Regions from separate parts of the Serratia sp. NA_112.1 genome, predicted to be linked through region 2. Evidence: predicted binding sites of a transcription regulator. Region 2 holds the regulator's gene; the other holds the start of a gene.
The links. Region 2 encodes LexA, which represses DNA repair genes until DNA is damaged. Its sites were predicted from a motif close to TNCTGTATGTACATACAGNA; they were not measured.

Region 1 (4,393 bases), on a different contig from region 2:
CAGCTCGCCGATGTCGGTGTAATCCCGGGCATCTCCCTGACGGAAATACAGCTCCGGTGCTATCGCCAGATAGCCCTGTTTGGCCAGGCGACGACAGACATCCTGAATGTGCTCATGCACGCCAAAAATCTCTTGTACCACCAGCACCACCGGGAAGGGGCCGCTGCTATCTGCAGGTTTGGCGATATAGGCCGGCAGATTGTCACCCTGCGAGGGAATAGTGGTTTCCCCGGCATGAATGCCTTGTTCATCGGTGAGAATGGTTGAAGCAGCCAAGGGTGTAACGGCCGGGGTGAATCCCCCCTGAGCCTGTTTTAATGTCATCACTTGATCGGTTTTCATTGCGGTCTCCGTGCAATCGAGAAAAGCGCTGAGATTAACTATAGGAAAGATTACCCGTTATTGGCTCCGGATGGAGCATTTTCGGCCAAGTCTATACCCGTCATCTTTCAAGTTGCAGCGTTGTTATCTGCACTCAGATATGTGGCCCGTCCATGGGCCACACCCCATCGGGGCCGCTGCAAGCAGCGTTCAAATCTGCTCCTGGCAGATTTGTCACCCCAGTTACTTACTTGAGTAAGCGCCTGGGGATGAGCGAGCTAGCCGCCTAGCTGCAACTTGAAAGCTATAGGGTATATAAAAACGAATAATTATCTGGTTGTAGCGCATTTTTGTTGCCTTTTTATCATGCTATTACGCATGTTGACCTGCATTAATACCATAAGGTGCGTTAGCTCCCTTTATTGTGGCTAAGTCACCGATAAAATAAGGTTATTTTCTGTGGCGGTGTCAATAGTTTCATCAGGAAATCAGCCTTGCGCTCAACAACGGCATTGAACAACGGCGGTGCATTTTGTCGACTAGACTTGGGGCATCTGAGATGACCATTGTAGCTTCTGGTTTTTTTTGTGACTTCAATCACAAAAGATATGTAGATTGCATTCTGTTTCTTTATTCATAGTGATGGTTGTCACGAAATTGAATGGCAATTTTCAGTAGAGTACTTTTTTGTTCCTCCCAATAAACATGATCCATGAGGAGTCTCGCATGTCCCAATCTGACGTTTTTCATCTCGGCCTCACTAAAAACGATTTACAAGGGGCCCAGCTTGCCATCGTTCCTGGCGATCCACAGCGCGTAGAGAAAATTGCCAAGCTGATGGAAAATCCGGTGCATCTGGCTTCCCATCGTGAATTTACTTCCTGGCGCGCAGAGCTGGACGGCAAGGCGGTGATCGTCTGCTCTACCGGCATCGGCGGCCCGTCTACCTCTATTGCCGTTGAAGAACTGGCGCAATTGGGGATCCGTACCTTCCTGCGTATCGGCACCACCGGTGCGATCCAGTCGAACATCAATGTTGGCGATGTCCTGGTCACCACCGCGGCGGTTCGCCTTGACGGTGCCAGCCTGCATTTCGCCCCGATGGAGTTCCCGGCCGTGGCCGACTTTGCCTGTACCACGGCACTGGTCGAAGCCGCCAAGGCTGCCGGTGCCACCACGCACATTGGCGTGACCGCCTCTTCCGATACCTTCTACCCTGGCCAGGAACGTTACGATACCTTCTCCGGCCGCGTTGTCAGCCGCTTCAAAGGCTCGATGGAAGAATGGCAGTCGATGGGCGTGATGAACTATGAAATGGAGTCCGCTACCTTGCTGACCATGTGTGCCAGCCAGGGCCTGCGTGCCGGTATGGTTGCCGGTGTGATTGTTAACCGCACCCAGCAGGAAATCCCGAACGCAGAAACTATGAAAAACACTGAAAGCAAAGCGGTGCAGATCGTAGTTGATGCGGCGCGCCGCCTGCTGTAATTATCTCGTAGTTCGACGGGGCGCCGACGCGGCCCGTTTCTCCATTCAGCCGTAATCTGTTACGGTTAATCTCATCAGCGCCATCTTTCTGGCCGCCTCTTTATCCGCTGAGCCCGGTTTTTCCGCTGCTCTCAGGTTGCGTTTTACAGACAATAACCACGAGGACGTCTATGACTGCCCAGATCCTGCTTCACCCTTCATTGGCGCCGCTTGATGGCGGCATTAACTTTCGCGATCTTGGCGGAAACAGTGTCGCCGACGGCCGCCGTATCAAGCGCGGTTTGTTGTTCCGGTCCGGTTCACTGGAGCGTCTGACCGAAGACGACTGCACCTTCCTGGCCGGTGTGCCGGTGCGTTCGGTACTCGATTACCGGGATGCCGATGAAGTTCAGGCCAAGCCAGACATCCTGTGGAGTGGTGCCGATTACCATCATTTCCCAGCCAACCCGTTGAGCAATGAAGTGAATGCCAATCTGGAAAAGTTGACCAGTGATACGTTGGCCGGCTTCGACGCTCAGGCTTTTATGCTGGAACTGTACCGTCGGTTGCCTTTCGGTAATGCGGCGTATAAACAGTTGGTCCAATTGCTGAGCAATGTCGATAACGGAGCCATCGTCCAGCACTGCGCGGTAGGTAAAGACCGCACCGGGATAGGATCGGCGCTGGTGTTGTTTGCTCTGGGAGCGGATGAGGCGACGGTAGTGGAAGATTACCTACTGACCGAAACCACACTGGCGACCTTCCGCGAGCAGATGCTGGATCAATTGTCGATTCGCCTGAGCGCCCCGGCACTGGGGCAATTTACCTACGTGCTCAGCGCCCGTGAAGAATTCCTGATGACCGCCCTGAGCTGCATCCGTGACCAATACGGTTCAACCGATCGCTGGCTGGAAGCCGAGTACGGCCTGGGCCAAAATCAGCGTGAAGTGTTGCAGGCGTTTTACCTCGAGTAAACTGGACGGGTGTTTAGCCGGGGTTTAATCGGCCCCGGCCGGCATTGCGTATCCTTGGGACCATAAATCCCGCATCAGGAGCCCATATTGAGCCTCAATGACATTATCCACTGGGTCAGCGACACCGTGCGGCAGCATGAAGCCTGGGCCATCCCGATTATTTTCTTCCTGGCGTTCGGCGAATCGTTGGCGTTCCTGTCGCTGCTGTTGCCGGCCACGGTGATTTTGCTGGCGCTGGGAGCCTTGATCGGCGAAAGCGGCATTGCATTCTGGCCTATCTGGGCCGCTGCTGCTGCCGGGGCCTTTTTCGGCGACTGGCTCTCTTACTGGATTGGCTATCACTACCAAGACCGGGTGGCACATATGTGGCCCCTTTCCCGCAATCCACAGCTACTCACGCGTGGCCATGCGTTTTTTGAACGCTGGGGCGTACTGGGCATTTTCATCGGTCGCTTCTTCGGCCCGTTGCGTGCCGTGGTGCCGTTGGTCGGTGGCATTTGCGGCATGCCCCAACGTTATTTCCAGGTAGCGAATATTACTTCGGCGATGATCTGGGCGTTCGGCATTCTCGCGCCGGGGGCGTTTGGCATCAAGTGGTTAAGCCAGTGGTTTGGCTAGTTCTGGTCTGACTTGCGTAGCGTTTCGCAATTTTGCGCCGTCGAGGCAAAAACAGACTGGACATCCATACAGCATCCCCTTAACGTGACGGGCAACAGGCGCATAAAACGCCGGAACGATCAGGTGTAACAGGAGGCAGGGTGGATACCAGTTTGGTTTACGGTATGGGCGGGGTGGCAATTGGCCTGCTGCTGGGCTGGCTAATTGCCAGTCTGCGCGTGCAGCAGACGCATGCACAGCATGAAACCGAGCTACGTCTGCTGGAACAATCGCTGCAACAGGCGCAGCAGGAAACAGCAGCCCGGCAAGAAACGCTGCAGCGTAATGAACAACAAATGCGGCAAACCGATCTGGAACTGCGTAATTTGCACAGCCAGCTGGCTGCCGGGCACGAAAAACTTCAACAGCTCAATCACTGGCGCAACGAATGCGAGTTGCTGAATCAGGAACTACGCGCCCAGCGTGAGGTTAACAGCGCTCAGGAGGCCGAACTGCGTGAGGTGACTATCCGTCTGGAAGAAACCCGTATGGCGGCAGAAGAGAAACAGCGTCTGCTGATTAACAGTGAACAGCGCCTCACCACCCAATTTGAAAATTTGGCCAACCGCATTTTTGAACACAGCGGGCGCAAGGTTGACGAGCAGAATAAGCAAAGTCTGGACCGCCTGTTACTGCCGCTGCGTGAGCAACTTGATGGATTCCGCCGCCAGGTGCAGGACAGTTTTGGCCAGGAAGCGCGTGAACGCCATACGCTGACTCACGAAATACGTAACCTGCAGCAGCTCAATGCACAAATGGCGCGCGAGGCGATTAACCTCACCAAGGCCCTGAAAGGGGATAATAAAACTCAGGGTAACTGGGGTGAGGTGGTGTTAAGTCGGGTACTGGAGGCCTCCGGCCTGCGTGAAGGGCACGAATACGAAACCCAGGTCAATGTGCGGCTGGATCATCAGAGCCGTATGCAGCCCGACGTCATTGTTCGTTTGCCGCAGGGGAAGGACGTGGTCATCGAT
Region 2 (4,393 bases):
CCGGCATAAGGCACATTGCGCATCAGTTGCAGGTAGCACTCCAACTGCTCAAGCAACTGCTCACGGGTCAGCGAACGCTGACGTGAGGCCAGCAGCGCCGTGGAACACAGGTTCATGGCGTTGGCGGCGGCGGCATTGTTGATACGCACCATAATCTTGGCCGCCAAATCGTTGACCGTCGGCGTTAACCAGCTTGGGCGCTGGGCTTCGATCGGGTCAATGGATTCGCGCCACTGTGGCACATTCTGGTTCAGATAAGCGGTCAACGGCAGTGGATCACCGAAGTTGACGTAACCCTGGCCGAGATTGCGCAGCTTACGCAGGCCGCGCAGCATCTGCAGCAGGCTCTCTTTTTCCTTGGTCGCGCCACGCAACTCTTTGGCGTAGGTGCCCACTTCCATTACGTGTTCGTAACCGATGTAAATCGGCACCAGGGTGATAGGACGGCTACCGCCGCGCAGCATCGCCTGAATGGTCATCGACAGGGTGCCGGTCTTCGGCTCCAGCAAACGTCCGGTGCGGGAACGGCCGCCTTCAACAAAGTATTCCACCGAGTAACCGCGGGTAAACAGCTCGCCGAGGTATTCACGGAATACCGTCGAGTACAGCTTGTTGCCTTTGAAAGTACGGCGAATAAAGAAAGCACCCAGGCGACGGAAAATCGGCCCAGCCGGCCAGAAGTTGAGATTGATACCGGCAGCAATGTGCGGCGGGACCAGCCCCTGGTGATACAGCACGTAGGACAGCAGCAGGTAGTCCATGTGGCTGCGGTGGCAGGGCACATAAACAATCTCGTGCCCGTCCTGCGCCAACTGACGCACGCGTTCGGCGTTAGTGACGTTGATGCCTTGATACAATCGGTTCCAGGTCCAGCTCAGCACGCGATCGGAAAGGCGCACCGTCTCGTAAGAGAAGTCGGCAGCGATCTCTTCCATCAGCGCAATGGCGTTCTGCTGGGCTTTTTCGTGGGAGATTTTCTTGCTGCGCGCTTCGTCTTCGACCGCTTTTTCGATCGCCTTGGACGCCAACAACTTGTTGAACAGGTCCTGACGGGCAGGTAGGCTTGGGCCGACGGCAGCCAGACGCTGACGCGAGAAGTGCATGCGTGCTACGCGAGCCAGTTTCTGCGCAATGATTTTGTCCGTACCGTGCTCGGTGGCCATGCGGCGTAGCGAAACGGTATTGGAAAAACGGACAAAGCTGTCGCGGCCGAGCCACAGCACGGCGAAGAATTTCTGCACGCCGTTCAGCAGACGCAGATGTGGGGTACCATGACCTTCGCGCCCTGGAGAGCGGCCGAACATCACCGAAACCGGCAGCATCTGAATGTCGAGATCCGGATTACTGCGGTGCAGATCCAGATAGTCGTGGAACAGCTTTACCGACTCTTCTTTCGGCGTGTAGTAGCGGAATACGCGCGGCCCGTCGTGAATAAACACGTGGCTTGGCAGCACGGTGCCGTCTATCTCCAGCGGATCGAGGGGATCGGGCAGATCTTGCGCCAGGCACTGGGTGCGCAGCGTCAGCAAATCCGCCTTGGAATTATAAGGTAAAACATACAAAATCGGCCGTGAGGGATCCAACCCTAACTCCGTGACCGGATCTGAAGGGATAACCTTACTTCTTACCAACAGTTTAAGTGGTAAATTCAATAGTTTATAATAAATTTTACGCCAACCTGACATAACAACGTGAAGCCTCTTGTTAGCAATGCGCCGCAAGCATACCAGAAACCGGGTAGCAGATCTGTGGTGTTGGAAAACCGTGAGCCGGGAGAGTTTCCTGGCCTAGACTGTTTAATTATGACTTATCTCTGCTAAAGGCACTCAAAAACATGGCAAACCAAGCAACCGGCCTGACCCGTATTATTAAAGCCGCCGGCTACTCTTATAAAGGCTTTTCCGCTGCCTGGCAGCACGAAGCGGCATTCCGCCAGGAATTGGTGGCGACCGTGCTGGCTATCATACTGGCGATTTGGCTGGACGTAGGTGCGATAGCGCGCATTTTACTGATCGGATCTGTGCTGTTGGTGATGATCGTCGAAATACTCAACAGCGCGATTGAGGCGATTGTCGATCGAGTGGGGACCGAGCATCACGAGCTTTCCGGTCGGGCAAAGGATATGGGCTCGGCGGCGGTCTCACTGGCGATTATTTTGGCGCTGTTCGTCTGGGGTTCGGTGCTGTGGCAGCACTTTGCCTGAGTGGCGGCATTGCATTGCGACCCGTGTCGCTAATCCCTGATTTTTATTCACTCTTCGGTTCCCAAGCTGCAGTTACCTGTATATACTCACAGCAAGACTGTATAAACAAACAGGGGGGCGGAATGAAAGCACTAACTACCAGACAGCAAGAGGTCTATGATCTGATTCGCGATCATATTTCGTCCACTGGCATGCCGCCAACGCGCGCCGAGATCGCCATGCGTCTGGGGTTCCGTTCGCCAAATGCCGCAGAAGAACATCTGAAAGCGCTGGCGCGTAAAGGCGTTATCGAGATTATCTCCGGCGCTTCGCGCGGCATTCGCCTGCTGATGGAAGATGAAGAGGGTTTACCGCTGATTGGCCGTGTCGCCGCCGGTGAGCCGCTGCTGGCGCAACAGCATATCGAAGGGCACTACAAGGTCGATCCTTCCCTGTTCAAACCGAGCGCAGATTTTCTGCTGCGGGTCAACGGCATGTCAATGCGTGACATCGGTATTCTCGACGGCGATCTGCTGGCAGTGCATAAAACTCAGGACGTGCGTAATGGCCAGGTGGTTGTGGCACGCATTGAAGATGAAGTCACGGTCAAACGCCTGAAAAAGCACGGTAACGTGGTTGAGCTGTTGCCGGAAAACAGTGAATTCCAGCCGATTGTGGTCGATCTGCGTCAGCAGAATTTCACCATTGAAGGTCTGGCGGTCGGTGTGATCCGCAATGGCGACTGGGTTTAATCCTCGCGCCTAAACATCGTCCTCTGATTCAAGTCGCCCCAGCTCTGGGGCGATGTCATATCTGATTCACTATATACCCTATAGCTTTCAAGTTGCAGCTAAGCGGCCAACTCGCTCATCCCCAGGCGCTTACTCAGGTAAGTAACTGGGGTGACAAATCTGCCGGGAGCAGATTTGAATGCTGCTCGCAGCGGCCCCAAAGGGGTGTGGCCCATGGACGGGCCACATAACTGAGTGCAGATAACAACACTGCAACTTGAAAGATGACGGGTATACACGGGAACATTTCACTATGCGCCTGTTTTCTGCCTTCACCAGCGATACCGATAAAGCCCTGTGGCGCCTTGCGCTGCCCATGATTTTCTCCAATATCACCGTGCCGCTGCTTGGGCTGGTGGATACCGCAGTGATCGGCCACCTCGACAGCCCTACCTATCTGGGGGGCGTAGCGGTTGGCTCCATGGCGACCAGCTTCCTGTTTATGCTGTTGCTGTTTCTGCGTATGAGTACCACCGGGCTGACCGCACAGGCGTTGGGGGCGCAAAATCCGCAGGGGCTGGCACGAGCCTTTATGCAGCCGTTGCTGCTGGCAGTGTTGGCTGGGGCGGCGATTGTGTTACTGCGCTATCCGCTGATTGAGTTGGCACTAAGAATCGTCGGTGGCGATGGGACGGTGCTGGAACAGGCTCGCTTATTCCTCGAGATCCGTTGGCTGAGTGCCCCGGCGGCACTGGCCAATATGGTTATCCTGGGTTGGTTGCTCGGGGTGCAATATGTGCGCGCACCGGTGATCCTGCTGATTGTCGGCAACCTGTTGAATATCGTATTGGATATCTGGCTGGTGATGGGACTGGGCTGGAACGTGCAGGGGGCCGCTACGGCGACTGCCATTTCTGAATATGCCACGCTGCTGTTGGGATTATGGCTGGCCTGGCGCGTGATGCGCATACGCGGCATTTCTGTGCCGATGCTGCGCCAAGCCTGGCGCGGTAATTTGCGGCGTCTGCTGGCGTTGAATCGCGACATTATGCTGCGTTCATTGCTGCTGCAACTGTGTTTTGCCTCGCTGACCATCTTCGGTGCCCGGCTTGGTGGCGAGGTGGTCGCGGTCAATGCGGTGCTGATGAATTTGCTGACCTTCACCGCTTATGCGCTGGACGGTTTTGCCTACGCGGTAGAGGCGCATTCGGGGCATGCCTATGGAGCCCGTGACGATAGCCAACTGCGCAAAGTATGGCGTGCGGCTTGTCGGCAAGCCTGTCTGGTGGCGTTGGGCTTTGGGCTGCTCTATGCCGTTGCCGGGCCGCAAATTATAGCGGCGTTGACCTCTTTACCAGAACTGCGCGCGCTGGCGAGCCATTATCTGCCGTGGCAGGTAGTGCTGCCATTGGTGGGAGTATGGTGCTATTTGTTGGACGGCATGTTTATTGGGGCCACCCGCGGCGCAGAAATGCGTAAC

Region 1: rmuC (DNA recombination protein RmuC) is a predicted target of LexA. The motif match lies at 3,435-3,454, and genes of this name have one in related genera.

What each region holds. Positions count from the first base shown of each region.
Region 1 is NZ_JBQZFO010000009.1:19,794-24,186, reverse strand. It holds gene ACUTQ5_RS16760 (dienelactone hydrolase family protein) at 1-342, opposite strand, end outside; gene udp (uridine phosphorylase) at 1,048-1,809, shown strand; gene ACUTQ5_RS16750 (tyrosine-protein phosphatase) at 1,980-2,762, shown strand; gene ACUTQ5_RS16745 (DedA family protein) at 2,850-3,380, shown strand; gene rmuC (DNA recombination protein RmuC) at 3,521-4,393, shown strand, end outside.
Region 2 is NZ_JBQZFO010000008.1:180,958-185,350, reverse strand. It holds gene plsB (glycerol-3-phosphate 1-O-acyltransferase PlsB) at 1-1,685, opposite strand, end outside; gene ACUTQ5_RS16635 (diacylglycerol kinase) at 1,835-2,203, shown strand; gene lexA (transcriptional repressor LexA) at 2,326-2,934, shown strand; gene dinF (MATE family efflux transporter DinF) at 3,227-4,393, shown strand, end outside.